2 regions of the Colwellia asteriadis genome follow, and region 2 is predicted to be linked to the other one. Evidence: predicted binding sites of a transcription regulator. Region 2 holds the regulator's gene; the other holds the start of a gene.
The links. The regulator FNR, encoded in region 2, switches genes on or off when oxygen is low (the NO sensors DNR and NnrR bind a similar motif). The targets are predictions, from matches to a motif close to TTGATCTAGATCAA.
Positions count from the first base shown of each region.

Region 1 (7,870 bases), on a different contig from region 2:
CTTCATCATTAGCGACGGCATCATTGTCATTATTATAATAAATAGATAAATAATTTCTAACGAACGTCTTAATGGCTTGCCATAACAATATGGTGTCATCGCGAAACTCAAAAACTGGTAATGACTCAGTATTAACACCGCGTGCTTTAAATAACTGTTCAGGGCTCTGCTCATCCCAACGCCAAGCACTTCTAGCCTCTGCAATCATTTCAAAAGAGGAGCCTGTCGTTAACCCTACGTCACAGGCGGTAACACCACCCGGAATAACTAAACTGTGTAGGGCATCATTGTTAATGTTTAATGTAAAGCGAAAATGCGGAATTAAAAGCTTTAAAATAGGGTGTTTTTCTGAAAGCTGCCTATGTGCGGCAATAATTATTGTATCCATAATAAGGTGGCAAGCCCCTAAATGTGCAACATTTTCATGTTGTATTGCACTGCAAATATTCACAATAGCTTTAGCTACTTGCCATTTTAGTCCATTACCATCATTTGCGCCTGAGCAGTTATTTGGGGTAAATATAGGAGCCGTGTCTGGGTTATATTGTTGTGCTAATTGAATGGCAATTGGGCGCAGGTAACTACCTGTATCAGGAAAACCGTTAGCAGTTTTATCCGTTGAGTAAAATAAGGCGATAGGTGCGGCTACGTAACGCTGTTTTCCGTGTAACTCATTACTTTGTTTACCCTCTAACATTGTGTAATCACAAACGTAAAGCCGATTCTGGGCTACTGCCGTTTGTAAACTAACATTATTGTCTGCTAACACAGACTGTAATATGTGATCAGTAACTGGCATTTTTTGCAGTAATTGACTCAATGAAATAGTCATATCACTTGTATCGCTAGCGCTTACGGCAATTAAGTTAGTGGTATTAAAGCCAGCAGTTTGCAAATAACCAAAGTACCAGTCTTGATCATAAAGGGCTTTTTCTTTTTCCATCCATGGTTTACTTTTTATTGACACTGTTAGAGGAGGGGTATCTAACGAGGCATAGAGTGCTTGGTAGTCTTCTAACGAATTGGCTTGCAGGTAATCACGTTTGCCATCGTTATTTAATAAGTCATATAGTGTCGATTTAAGTAGAGCCGTAGGCCCTTCCTTTTTTACCTCCTCAATAACTTGATCAATTCCTTTTAACATTTTAATAATATCTTTAGGAATATTGAGGGCATCTTCAATAGCTGTCGGCAGCTGACTCAAGCTATGAATAAAGTCTTTAATGTACTTAATGTCTTTTTTAGGGTGAAGCGCACTTAATTTACTTTCTAAGGTTTGGTAACTCTCGCTAATATCTTTGAAAATGTCACTATCAATATCATCACAAAGCTCTTTTTCTAATAACCTTATAACGTTGTTTTTAAAGTTTTCAGCAAGTTGAATAAATACTGATATAACACTTTCTTTATATCGTAATGAAAACTCTTCTCCTTGTGGTACGTCGGCAGAAAGAGGAACACCTTCTAAGTAAGAAGTCATATAATTGTATTTAGTTTTGGCTAAAGCGAGTTGAAACTCACGTTGTTGTTTTTCGGGTGTTGAGTCGTGTTGAGGAAGTGTCGGGATGTTATTGTTCTGCATAATAAGCCTTTTTTTTGTTTTTATTGTCGCAAGCATACATTATTTTTGGCAAAAATTGCCGCAAATATATTGCTGTGTGGCTAGGTGCTGTTGATCTTTCTAACAGCGTTTGTTGGTCATTTTTACTGCGTTATCAAATTGTTATGTGACGCTGTATGGATGTTGCTTATTAGACAATGCAGGAGCTTATTGTCCTGAACAACCACACAACAAAGGCTCTGCCTTGTATAAATACCCAACAAAAAGCTGCGAAAAAAATATCGAAAGCTCAACAACCCCTAATCAATAAGTCGAAAATAATGGCGAGGAGCAAGCAATAAAGTTAGCAATAGTACTAACTTTATTAATAAGGACGTTTCTGGCTTAGTTATTATCAAACTCGTCAGCACCAAGCTGTTGTAAGTAGCGGCTATACTCCTTATCAGATTCATTAATATGGTTAATAAGCCAGAATGTTATCAAATTAGTCACTTGTTTTAATGAATCGTGTCCTTGTTCATTATAAATATGTGCATATTCTTCGACTTTATCAATCATTGCTTGATGTTCTTCTTGATGCTCAGCAAGACCTGGGTAGTCATAATCTGCCATCAATTTCTCTTCTCGTTTAAAGTGATATTTGGTGTAGCTGACTAACTCTTCTAGTGCTTCTCGCTCAAATTCTTCACACTGAGCATAATCGTAAGCAATACTAAATTGATTCAATAAGTGTAAGAGTTTTTTATGATCTTGGTCGATGTATTCAATACCAATACTGTAATCATCACTCCATTTTATTTGTTCAATATGCTTTTGCCTGAGTAGCGGCATCAATGCTAAAGCGACGATTAATATCCAAGGGACAGGGTTTGTTAAGCTTGACCATAGGCCTAAAATAATGGCAGAGACAAGTAAACTGACAATAATGATAAAGCTGAGAGATTTATTACGGCTATTAATACTCACGATATTGACCTTGTTGTATTTTATATAGTTTAAGTAGAGCTTATGCTCTACAGTGGTCTTTATATTAATTGCTTTATAGTGGTACTTTATTGATTTTAATCAAGTTAACTTATTAATAACTTAATTAATAAGAAAGAGACTGTAGGTTCTAATGTACAGTGGCGTTTATTCTTGAGTTAAACATCAACTTTTATAGCAACAGTGGTATAATTCATTACTTACATACTGTGTTAACTCGAAAGCAATAGTCGTTAGTGATAAAGCTAACCAAAAAAGCGAACCAAAGAGTTAAGTAAAAAGTGAACTAGGAAAATAAATGAGCGATAAAGAGATATATAAAAACAACCCACTGCACGGTACAAAATTAGAAACAGTACTCAACGAATTGGTTGATCATTATGGCTGGGAAATCTTATTTGCTTATTTAAATTTGAACTGCTTTAAAACCAATCCAAGTATTGAGTCGAGCATCAAATTTTTAAAGAAGACCACGTGGGCACAAGAGAAAGTTGAAGCTTTTTATATGTATCAATACCACAGTTTACCTAAAGCGAGTGATGACCAGTTTTTATTACCGCCGCGTGATCGTATTGTGCCACATGGTTTAGAACAAAGACCGCCAAAAGAGTTAAGCCTTGAAGATGCTGAGCGTTTACGTATTAAAAAGGCCGAAAAAGCCCGCGATAGAGCACCAGCAGACCCTTGGGCACACTTTAAAAAGTAGTAGAGTAAGCTTCATTCTCTCGAGTTTAGCTTAAATATACCTTATGGACTTATTCTCCCCGCGACTAACTCAGCCTATTAACCTTTTACCTTATGATGGCGAGGTAAATTACTATGGTGAAGTTATAGCGTTAGAACAGGCGGAACATTATTTCTCAGCGCTACTTAAGTTGTTAGCGTGGCAATGCGATCAAGCAATGATCTTTGGTAAACTGATTGAAACAAAAAGAAAAGTCGCTTGGTATGCGGATACCTTAAATGGTCAAGCATTTGAATACACCTATTCAAATATTACCAAACGATCACTGCCTTTTCCTGATGAATTATTAGCGCTAAAAAATTTAGTCGAAGTTGAAACTGGGGAGCAATACAATGCTTGCCTAGCGAACCTTTATCATAATGGTGAAGAGGGAATGGCTTGGCATAGCGATGGCGAAAAAGACTTAAAAGAGCAGGGAGCTATTGCTTCTTTAAGTTTTGGCGCTGAACGAAAATTTGCGTTTAAACATAAGCAAACGAAAGAAGTTGTCGCTTTACCTTTAAGATCGGGTAGCTTATTAGTGATGAAAGGCATTACACAAAAGCACTGGCTACATCGTTTACCTCCGACAAAAAAAGTTCATACTCCTCGAATAAACCTTACTTTTAGAGCCATAGTGAATGACAGGCTGCGTTAATTGGCTTAAAAAATGCTTCAAATAAGTAAGCTTGCATAACGGCCATTTAATTGTAGATTGCGATGCTTTTAGTTTAGCTTAATTCAGTTGGCTATTTGCTAGATAGCAACCAAGCACTTAGCGTTAAGCATCGCATGACCTAAGGGGATTGTCATGACTATTGAAAAGCAGCGTCATTATTTATTAAACGGTAATCGCGCTATTATCTATATTTCAAGCTTGATTGGCGTATTTTTCGACGCCAACCTTGCTTACCTTCTAGCACTAACATTATGGGTATGGTTAGAGCCGCTTTTATCACTTGAATTAGCGTTGCTTAAGCTATTAATTCAGCTTCACTAAGCACTTAAGTGTAGGTATGAGTTACTGCTTGGCATCATAATACTGTTATAAATGTTGGTTTGTTGCTGGCTTAATGATTGTCCTTGGTGATTCATCGTCTCGCTAGTGACACCATTTAGCCCAACAGCAGCGTTTGACACATTATGCTTTAACGGGTTGACGTTATCATTAATAGTAGGTACTTGTTCTATAACACCTTTTACTTGTTTATGTAAGTCATACAGCTCAGTATAAGCACTTGTTAACGTGCTAATAGCACTCACGTTATTTTTATCATGATTGTCAGTGTCTACTTCACCATCCGTTGCCGTTTCTATGTAAATATCAAATAACTTTTGTTGTTGAGCATAATAAGCGCGAGTCAGGTCAATATCTTTAGCTGTTTTATAATTCGATTTTATTTGCTCAACGTGCTCTTCTCGTTTTGTTTCAGTATACGATTGCAATGTGTTTTGCTGCTCAGGTGATAGTAGATCTTGCATACTAGGCTGTGCACTCACCATAGTATTAGTTGATATTTGATTTTGGCCAACAGGATAGTGTTGAGTATTTACAGAAGCGAGTGTTTGAATAGTCATTGTCGTCACCAAGTCACATTAGGTAGTGATTAAAGGATAAGCGAGATGAGATAAAAGAGTTGTTGTGTTTTGTAAACTACAGGCAATAATTTGTTGTTTTATTGAGCGGCAAGTTACACTTGACGCTCAATGGTATCTAGTGATTATTTTGGGTTGTTGAAGGTTGCTCGTCCTTCACGGCTTGAATAGCTGCTAGCCTTGCTGTAGCCATTGCCTCTTTAATCGCAATGCCTTTAAGCCCTTGTTCAACAAACACTTTAGCATTAATATTTTTTGCAGCAAGCATAGCTTGTTTTAAATACTCCTCTTGTGGGTAAGCTTTATCTTCAAAGCCCAAACGACCAAGAAAGTCGGCTTTACATGCTAAAATAAAATCATCAAACTCCTCAGGTTTACGCCACACATCGAGTTGGTTAAATATGCGTAATAAGGTGCTTGCTCGGAGCTCAAAGGCCTTATGACAATGTAAATGATGTTCACATACCTTAAGGGCAAGTTGTTTGTAATGGGTTGGTACTTTTAATTGACGGCAAATCTTTTCAACTAAAGGTAGTCCCGATTTTTCATGTCCTCTATGGCTAGGCCATTGCTCTGCGGGCGTTATCCCTTTGCCTAAATCATGACACAATGCTGCAAAGCGCACTGAGGTTTTCGGTGAAAGTAATACCGCCTGTTGTACAACCATCATTGTATGTATACCACTGCAAATTTCAGGATGCCACTGTGCAGGGTTTGGTACGCCCCATAATACATCTAACTCAGGCCATAGTACGGCTAACGCTTTACATTGGTGTAAAACATTGAAGAATATTTCAGGGTGGTCTTCCGTTAAACTGCGCTGCATTTCTTGCCAAATACGTTCAGGGGTTAATGCAGTTAACTCACCACTTAGGCTTATTTTAGTCATTAATTCCAACGTTTCATTGGCAATGGTAAAGTCATAGCTATGATAACGAGCCGCGAAACGGGCTACTCTTAAGACACGCAGTGGGTCCTCAATAAATGCATCGCTGACATGACGAAGTACTCTGTCGTTAAGATCCCGTTGTCCATGGTAGGGATCAATAATATGGCCAGCTTTATCCATTGCCATGGCATTGACCGTTAAATCGCGACGCTGTAAGTCTTGTTCTATAGTAACATCAGGAGCAAAGTAGCAACTAAAACCAGTATAGCCTTGGCTTTCTTTACGCTCTGTTCTGGCTAGAGCGTATTCTTCTTTGGTTTCAGGGTGGAGGAAAACAGGAAAGTCATTACCTACTTGTTGATAGCCTAAGGTAAGCATTTGCTCAATACTCGCACCTACAACTAAATAATCTCTATCTTTGATCGGGCGCTCTAATAGTTTATCGCGAACAGCGCCGCCAACAAGGTAGGTATTCAATGACGTATCTTTATTTATCATAAGGCCTTCAACTAAACTCCAGTGAGGGTAATATTTTTGTTAAGTGACTACTTTATCATAATTTAAGTGTACCCGAACTTAAGAAAATCGCGTAGGTAATAAAAAAGCAGTTACCAGGGGTAACTGCTTTTTAACGGAGATCTTAGTTAAGATAATTGGTTTTTCTTAGCTTAGAACTGGTAATTAACACCAATATTGACAGTAGTACCTAAACCTTTAATGTTGTAACCACCATAAGTATAGCCTTGTGATTTGGTTGGGTAGTAATCTTGATTAAATAAGTTTTCTACCCCGATAAATGCAGACCATTGTTTCGCGAAATCATAATTACCACTTAGGTTAACAATTTGGTAGCTATCAATAGGTCCTTGATCACCAACATATTCACCATCAATGGGGTCAAATCGTTTTCTGTCACCTACATAAAGGTAGTTAATCGCTAAACTGGCGTTATCTATAGGTTGCCAGTTTAGGTTTATTGTTGCTTTAGGGGGATTGATTTGTTTTGCACCAAGGTAAACATCAGCAGCAGTATTCTTACCTTCAATCCAGCTATAAGTTGCATTTAAGGCTAAGTTATCACTAATCGTATAGTTTACTAATGCTTCATAGCCCCAGATTTCTTGTGGTGCTCTAACGGGTACGTAAATCCCTGTTACTGTGTCAAACTTGTTAGTTGTACCTAATTCAGAGGTACTTCGGTAAGCTGAAAACTCTAAGTGAAGTTCTTCAAAATCTGAAGTGAAGCCTACTTCATAGCTGTCAATGATTGACGCTTCTGTATGAATGAGTGAAATATCTGTTACGGTGGCGGTTCTCAGTAACCTACCTGTATCTGAAATATCAGCGCCTTGAGAGTAGCTAATAAATGGGCTGAATTTTTCTATTGCATTGTATTTTAAGCCAATATTGTAGGTTGTTGCTTTATAATTTAAGGTGTCTCCCGTAACATCAACAGGTACTGAGCATTGCGTTGGCTTTTTGCACAATTTAAGTGTGCTGTAGTTGTCTACAGTTAAATCAATATTTTCATGTCGAATACCCATTTTAAGCACTAAATCATCGTTATAGATTAATTTAGTTTGGAAAAAGCCAGCTAAGTTGCTCATATCCATTTCCGGAACCCAAATTCGTCCATCAACCATAGGTTGTGAGGTGACGTCATTAAGCGCATCAATACCATAAATGAATGTTGTATCAAGAGTGTTGCCACTATCAAAAGTAAAATCGGCTTGGGTATTAAGGGTAACGCGTAAACCTTGTTTCTCAGAGTTAATTAATGATTGCCCACCATCGTAACCTTCACTTTGGTTTGCTAAGTTTGATGAATAGAAAAATATGTTCTCTATTTCTTGGCTATATAAGTCAATTACTAATTGTGTTTGCTCAAATAACGCCTCGTCCACATACTTCACCATAACGTTATGGTTACTAGGCCCTTGAGGGTCACCTTGTACTGTTTGACCAGGGGCAAGTGGCACGGCTTGAGTCTTTTCACCTAAGCTGAGTTTGCCAACTTTATCAATTAAGTCGACATCTTGTTTTGATTGATAGAAGTTATAAGTAAATTGCAGAGATTTTTCATCATCAAAGTGATAACCCAACTTGGTAAAGTAGT
Region 1 covers NZ_BAAAFA010000001.1:205,452-213,321, reverse strand. Annotated here, with positions in the region: gene ABD005_RS00880 (lipoxygenase family protein) at 1-1,582, opposite strand, end outside; partial or broken gene ABD005_RS00875 (hypothetical protein) at 1,686-1,871, shown strand; gene ABD005_RS00870 (bacteriohemerythrin) at 1,946-2,527, opposite strand; gene ABD005_RS00865 (VF530 family protein) at 2,844-3,251, shown strand; gene ABD005_RS00860 (alpha-ketoglutarate-dependent dioxygenase AlkB family protein) at 3,295-3,927, shown strand; gene ABD005_RS00855 (hypothetical protein) at 4,081-4,269, shown strand; gene ABD005_RS00850 (hypothetical protein) at 4,266-4,847, opposite strand; gene ABD005_RS00845 (multifunctional CCA addition/repair protein) at 4,984-6,231, opposite strand; gene ABD005_RS00840 (TonB-dependent receptor) at 6,423-7,870, opposite strand, start outside.
Region 1: the regulator FNR is predicted to act here: its motif matches at 2,617-2,630, upstream of ABD005_RS00870 (bacteriohemerythrin).

Region 2 (7,870 bases):
TGACAACATTTGGTTATATGGTGGCTCTAAACGTGCCGTTGAAGAATCAATTCGCAATGGTCGTGCTGGTATAATGCCGCCATGGAAAGATATTCTTGGCGAAGAGAAAGTTCACGTGATCAGTGCATATGTGTATAGCCTTTCTCAAGACTAACTGTTTAATTAATTTCTTATAAATCAGTAATTAATTAACATAAAAAGCCCTTGTTACTAATTGTAAACAAGGGCTTTTTTTATATGTATTTATCTATCATATCCTAGCTGTTCAGCAATAAAAAAGTTATAATATCGCCACTTTACACACTCTTAAAATAAGCAAATCAAATGAAAACTTCTTGGTATCGTGAGCCTTGGGCGTGGTTAGTTTTTGGCCTACCGTTTGTTTCTTTAATTTCAGGAACAACATTTTATATTATCGCAAATAGTAATCCTGATACGGTAGTTGTCGGTGATTATTATAAAAAAGGTAAAGCGATTAACTTTCAAGTATCTAAAGTTAAACTTGCGCAAAAGCTTGGTATGCGTTTTGCGCTAAGAACCGAGGGTAATAATTTAATTATCAAACCAACGGGTATTGAAAAAACTTTCCCGCTATTAAACATTGACTTTGTTCACCCAACATTAGAAGCACATGATTTCAAACTCACATTAACACCTGATGCTAATGGTAATTTCAGACACTATTTTGAAGAGCCTATTAATGGTAAGTGGAAAATCACACTCAGTTCATTTGAGAATAAATGGAAAATTCAAGACACTATTGGCTTACCACAAAGTGACTTTATTGAATTGATTCCTGATCCAACGAAAGTGCAGTAACAATTACTACCATTATTTATACATCCTGCTAGTGTTTTATTTTAATAGATTTTAAGCCATGACTCTAAAATGTTTTCATTGTAACGAGGCTGTACCTTCGGGTATAAGCCTTTTGGTTACTATTAATAACACCGAACAGCCAATGTGTTGTATTGGTTGCCAAGCAGTAGCGCAAACCATTGTTGATAATGGCTTAACTCAATATTATTCAGTACGAACTGAGCCTGCCAATAAGGGACAATCGCTCATTCCTGAACAATTACAAAAAAATAAACTACTTGATGAAGCGGCATTACAAAACGAGTTTATTTATCAAGATAATGACACCAAAGAAGCTATTTTAACCATTGATGGTATTAGCTGTGCAGCTTGTGCTTGGTTAATTGAAATGCAACTTGATAAATTGTCAGGCTTGGTCAGTATTAGTGTGAATGCGACTACACAGCGTGCTACTGTTAAATGGCGTCATGCAGAACTCAACTTAAGCGATATTTTAACCGCTATTGAAAACATTGGTTACCACGCTCTCCCTTTTAAAGCGAATGAAGCCGAGTTACGTAATAAAAAACAAAGCAAAGCCTTTATTAAACGCTTAGGCATCAGTGGCATTTTAATGATGCAGGTGATGATGATTGCCACGGGTTTATATTTTGGTGCATTTTCTGACATGTCAGAAGATCATAAACACTATTTCCGCTGGGTTTGCTTTATATTAACCACACCAATTATAATTTATGGCGCCTTTCCATTTTATACGGGTGCGTTTAACGCCATAAAAATGAAACGGCTCTCAATGGATGTCCCCGTTTCCATTGCTATAATACTCGCCTTTACCGCCAGCGCATGGGCGACTATTACCAGACAAGGTGAAGTTTACTTTGAATCTGTCAGTATGTTTACCTTTTTACTGCTCATTGGTAAGTTTCTCGAATTTAGAGCCCGATCACGCGCAGCGCAAGTATCTGCCAACTTATTAAAACTAATGCCAATGACTGCGACAAAACTAACGACTATCACTTCACCAGCAGGTCATAACACCTATGAAGAAGAACTTATTGCAGCGAAACAATTAGTCGTTGATGATCATGTATTAATCAAACCAGGCGAAGTGGTTCCTGCTGATGGCGTTATTGTTTCAGGCTCAAGCCAGCTTAATGAAGCCATGCTCTCCGGTGAGCAATTACCAATTAGTAAATCCGTCACTGATAACGTTTTTGCCGGCACCATTAATGGTGATGGCAATATTACCGTGCAAGTCAAACAGCCTACCAGCCATTCGTTTTTAAGCCAATTGATTCGATTAAGTGAGCAATCCCAAGCGCATAAACCTAAACTGGCGCAACTGTCAGATAAAATAGCTCAGTTTTTTGTTGCGCTGATTTTAATCACCTCTATTTGTACCGCGCTATATTGGCATCAACATCTACCAGAAGAAGCGTTTTGGATTACCTTATCAGTATTAGTGGCAACCTGCCCTTGCGCCCTTTCCTTAGCAACACCTACAGGATTAACTTGTGCAACAACACGTCTTAATAAAGACGGCATTATGATCAAAGGTGGGCATGTAATGGAAGCCGTACCACAATTAAATTGCTTTGCTTTTGATAAAACAGGGACTTTAACCACAGGCGAGTTTCAAATAAACCGCGTGGAAGTTAATGGCGAATATACTAAAGAGAATGTGCTTGCTATTGCTGCGGCATTAGAGGCACACTCTGAGCATCCCATTGCGAAGCCATTTACCGCCCATCGTGACTTCTCAATTCAAGCTCAAAATATTACTGTGCACTCAGGTAAAGGGGTTAGCGGTGATATTGATGCTGATCATTACACTATTGGTAAAAGTGGTTGGGCTATTTCACAATTAGATGAAAATGCACAACAAGCGATAAGCAATCATCAAGATGCAAATTGTACATTAATTAAAAACAACCAAGTTATCGCCTCATTTTATTTGGTCGATCAAATTCGTGACGATGCGAATGCTGTTATTGAAGCGCTTAATAAAACTGGCCGCACTATGCTGCTATCTGGTGATAGTCAACAAGCCTGTGATAAGTTAGCAACGGTGTTACCGCTAAGCTCTGTTGAAGGCTCGCTTAGTGCTCAAGATAAAATGCATAAAATTCAGCAAGCTCAGCAAAATGAAAAATTTAATGTTGCCATGACCGGTGATGGCGTTAACGACTCACCTGTATTTGGCGCAGCGCATGTATCTATTGCGATGGGTTGTGGCGCCGATATTACTAAAAGTGGTGCTGATGTTATTTTACTTAATAATAAGTTAAGTAGCATCAATACGCTAATAAAGGTGGGTCATAAAACCCGTCGAATTATTATTCAAAACTACTTATGGGCGTTTGGATATAATGCTATTGTACTACCATTGGCCGTAGCGGGTTATATCACGCCCTACATGGCAGTCATTGGTATGTCAACCAGCTCTATTTTAGTCATAACTAATTCACTTCGCTTGTTGAAAAAGTAATTAGTAAACACCGAGGGTTTAGTGATGAGTATAATGTATATTTTAATTCCAGTTGCGGCGATTCTAACCGCATTAGGGATTTATCTTTTTTTCTGGGCAGTTAAAACAGAGCAATTTGATGATTTAGAAAAACAAGGTATGAGCATCTTGTTTAATGATGATAGCCAGCAAAAAGATCAAGAAAAATCAGCGCCGAGTGATAGCAATATAGCAGCAAAAGCTAACGCTGCACCTCTAGCTACAAACCCCACCAATAATTCAAGCGCTGATGTAAAGAAGTAATGCTAACCGATTTACTATCAGCTTTTATTGTTGGTTTACTAGGCTCAGGTCACTGTTTAGCCATGTGTGGGGGTATTACTACCATGCTAACGTCGGCTACTGAAAAACCTAAACAACAAGGTGATATTGCTATCACTGAACAGCAGACCTACCCGACAAAATCAAGCAATAACACGTCTTTAATATTTTCATATCATATTGGCCGTATTGCCAGCTACACCTTGATTGGCGCGATTGTCGGCTTTAGTGGCTCATTAGCTGCAAAAAGTATCGGTGTTCCCCTTGGGGGGTTGCGCATGGTTGCCGCCATATTTTTAATTCTACTCGGCTTATATTTAGGTCAATGGTTAATGTGGTTAAACAGAGTAGAAGCGCTTGGGAAGTATTTATGGCGTTATTTGTCACCATTAGCTAAGTATGTCATTCCCGTCAATAGCACCAAACAAGCTTTAGGTTTAGGGGCTTTATGGGGTTGGTTACCTTGTGGGCTAGTTTATTCAACCCTCACCTGGTCATTAGCTAGCGGAAGTAGCCTAACAGGAGCAGGAATAATGTTATTTTTTGGTTTAGGTACTTTGCCTGCGCTCATAGCACTGTCTCTAGGTATTAATAGCTTTAAAAGCCTTTTGCTTAATGCTAACTTCAAGAAAACAATGGCAATTTCTCTAATATTATATGGCTGTTATAGTTTAACTGTTGCATATCAATTAATGTTCTAATACCCTATCAGCACGGTCGATATTACAGTCCTTTAAATTAAGAGTTATTATCTATTATGCCAAGTAAAAATTGCCCCGGTATACAACACATTAAGTGTCAAAACTGCAGTATTAGTGAATTATGTTTACCTTTTTCACTGAATGAGCAAGAGTTAAATAGCCTTGATGACATTATCGATAGAAAACGTCCTATTCATAAAGGCGATAAAATTTTTCATGACGGACAACAATTACACGCCTTATTTGCTATTCGTTCAGGGACTTTCAAAACATTTACGGTTAATGAGCAAGGCGAAGAACAAATAACAGGTTTTCATTTAGCAGGAGATTTACTGGGTTTTGATGCCATTGCAGAAAGCTGTCACCCTAGCTTTGCTCAGGCGCTTGAAACTTCGATGGTCTGTGAAATCCCTTATAATAACCTTGATCAGCTCTCTAACACTATGCCTAAGTTGAAAAAGCAGGTATTACGTCTAATGAGTAATGAAATTAAAACCGATCAGGCAATGTTAACCTTACTTAATAGAAAAAACGCTGAGCAACGTGTAGCTACTTTTTTAGTGACCTTAAGTGAGCGCTATCATTCGCGAGGATTATCAGCAACTGAATTTAGGTTAACCATGACTCGTAGCGATATTGGTAATTATATTGGCTTAACTGTTGAAACGATTAGTCGTTTACTTAATCGTTTTCATAAAAGTAACTTAATCAAAGTAGACGGTAAATTAATTACTATTGTAGATATTGACGCCTTGTCTGACGTCGCAGAAATTTAATTAGTTATAGCTTTTCCTCCCCCACCGAGATAGCTCCGTTTATCTCGGTGTTTAATGAAATCAATTCATAATATCTTAATTTAAATCAAGCATTCACTCCTCAATTTTGCTATAAAGTAATTATGAATTACTTTTATTAACGAGAGGTTTACCATGGAAATGTATCAAAATATACTGGTTATTATCGACCCAACAACTGATGAGCAAAAAGCCTTAAAGCGAGCTGTAGATCTAGCCTCACGTATTCATAAAAATAACAATACAGCCATTAATATTACTGCTTTTTTCAGCATTTTTGATTTTTCCTATGAGATGACAACAATACTATCTCATAACGAACGCGACTCTATGCGTCAAATGGTTATCGATGAGAAACAAAAATGGTTAGATGAAATTATCGCCGAAATAGCGCCTAATACGCAAGTAACTAGCAAAGTCGTATGGCATAACAGGCCTTACGAAGCCATTATCAATCAAGTAATTGAGCACAACTTTGATCTGGTTATTAAAGGAACTCATCAACATGATAAATTTAAATCAGTAGTCTTTACACCTACTGATTGGCATATCCTGAGAAAATGTCCATGCCCGGTATTATTAGTCAAAGATCACGAGTGGCCAAAAAATGGTAATATTCTAGCAGCTCTTAATATTGGTAGTGATGAGAGCGAACATAGCTCACTCAATAGCAAAATAACAAAGCAAGCTAAACAACTAACAGCTGTGGTTGACGGTAATTTACACTTAGTCAACTCTTACCCTGGCACCCCAATTAATATCGCTATTGAAGTTCCTGAGTTTGATGCCACCGAATACAATGCAGTCATGCTAAAGCATCACCAAGAAGCCATGAACACACATGCTGAACAATTTGGTGTTGAATTAACAAACACTCATATTGGTGAAGGCTTACCAGAAACGGTTATTGAAGAGTTTGCCCGAAAACTAGATGCTGAATTAGTTGTTTTAGGAACCATTGGTCGTACTGGCATATCGGCAGCGTTGATTGGTAATACCGCTGAACATGTGATTGATCAGTTAAACTGTGATGTATTAGCGTTAAAACCTGACGGTTATATTTCTCCGCTGGCTAACTAAAGTAAACAGCCAATCACATATACTATACGTAGCTCATCAAGTACTCACTTTGAGCTACAAAAGTCTACTTATCTAACTTATACGCATATTATTTACTGACAAATCTACTTTCACCTATCATAACAATTTAATAATCAATAAGTTATACCGAACACCAGTCGTATTATTAGTGATAACTTGTAGTCCTACACAATCAATAATCATAAAAATAATAAAATACCTTATTAACTATTCGGTAAGTTTACTGTAACTAAGGTAAAGCTAAACGATCAATTTTTACTTTTTTACGATAAAGCGTATAATGCGCGACAATTAACAACTTGTAGAATTAATACTGATCCCCATGTCTAATACGCCTTTATCTGCCTTGCAAAAAACACAATTAATGAAGCTAGAAAAAAAGCTTCGACGCCATGTGGGTCAAGCCATATCCCAATACAATATGATTGAAGACGGTGATAAGGTCATGGTGTGTTTATCTGGGGGTAAAGACAGCTATGCAATGTTAAGTATTCTGATGTTACTTAAAGAATCTGCGCCTATTCACTTTGATATTGTTGCGGTTAACCTTGATCAAAAGCAACCTGGGTTTCCTGAGCATATATTACCTCAATATCTCAACGAGCTAGGTATTGAGTACCATATTGTTGAAGAAGACACTTACGGTATTGTTAAAGAGAAAGTTCCTGAAGGGAAAACAACCTGTAGTCTTTGCTCTCGTTTACGACGCGCAATATTATATAAAGTAGCGAAAAATATTGGCGCGACTAAGGTTGCATTAGGGCATCATCGTGACGACATGATTGAAACCTTAATGCTTAACATGTTTTACGGCGGTAAAATGAAAGCGATGCCAGCTAAATTAGTGTCTGATAATGGTGAGCATGTTGTTATTAGACCATTAGCCTTTTGTAAAGAAAGTGAGCTAATTCAATATGCGGCATTAAAACACTTCCCTATCATTCCTTGTAATTTATGTGGGTCGCAACCGAATATGCAGCGTCAGAATATTAAGAAAATGCTTAACGATTGGCACCAAGAGTTTCCGGGCCGTATTGAGTCAATGTTTACCGCAATGCAAAACGTTGTACCATCACATTTATGTGACAATGAGCTATTTAACTTTAGTGATATTAACAGTAATTCGGGAGTAATTAATGGTGGTGATACTGCTTTTGACGAGCCTGAATTGAACTTTAATGGAAGCGCTAAAGAGACTAAAATGCCCACGAATAAAACCGAGCAATTAACTATTATTGAAGTGCAATAACAGCTATAAAAAAAGCCTAACCCTTTATTTAATCAATATTGGGTTAAGCTCATACTTTTATCTGTTATTCACTATAACTCGTTGTATTATCAAAGTAAGTTGTTTCATCTTCAAAAAAGCGCTGATTGTGACGCAACATGTCAGTAATATCTAACACATAGTCTGCACCTCGCTCCGAGTAAGGTAACAACCCTGTCGCTAATATTTCAGGTGCAATAGGCTCGTTATTCGCTCTTAACTGCGCTCTAATCGTTCTAAATACTTGATAAGCATTGTGGGTATTTATATTTCTAAAATATCCTCTTACTGCATCATCTACACTATCAAATGCTGCAACCTCATGCTTTGCTCCTTTGTTACGCCCATTAGGCACCATGCCACAATCTGGCTCGTAACACCAAATACCAAAAAAGTTTAA
Region 2 covers NZ_BAAAFA010000008.1:220,288-228,157, forward strand. Annotated here, with positions in the region: gene ABD005_RS12790 (c-type cytochrome) at 1-154, shown strand, start outside; gene ABD005_RS12795 (FixH family protein) at 325-819, shown strand; gene ABD005_RS12800 (heavy metal translocating P-type ATPase) at 878-3,307, shown strand; gene ccoS (cbb3-type cytochrome oxidase assembly protein CcoS) at 3,341-3,589, shown strand; gene ABD005_RS12810 (sulfite exporter TauE/SafE family protein) at 3,589-4,308, shown strand; gene fnr (fumarate/nitrate reduction transcriptional regulator Fnr) at 4,365-5,084, shown strand; gene uspE (universal stress protein UspE) at 5,238-6,182, shown strand; gene ttcA (tRNA 2-thiocytidine(32) synthetase TtcA) at 6,526-7,452, shown strand; gene ABD005_RS12830 (glucosaminidase domain-containing protein) at 7,517-7,870, opposite strand, start outside.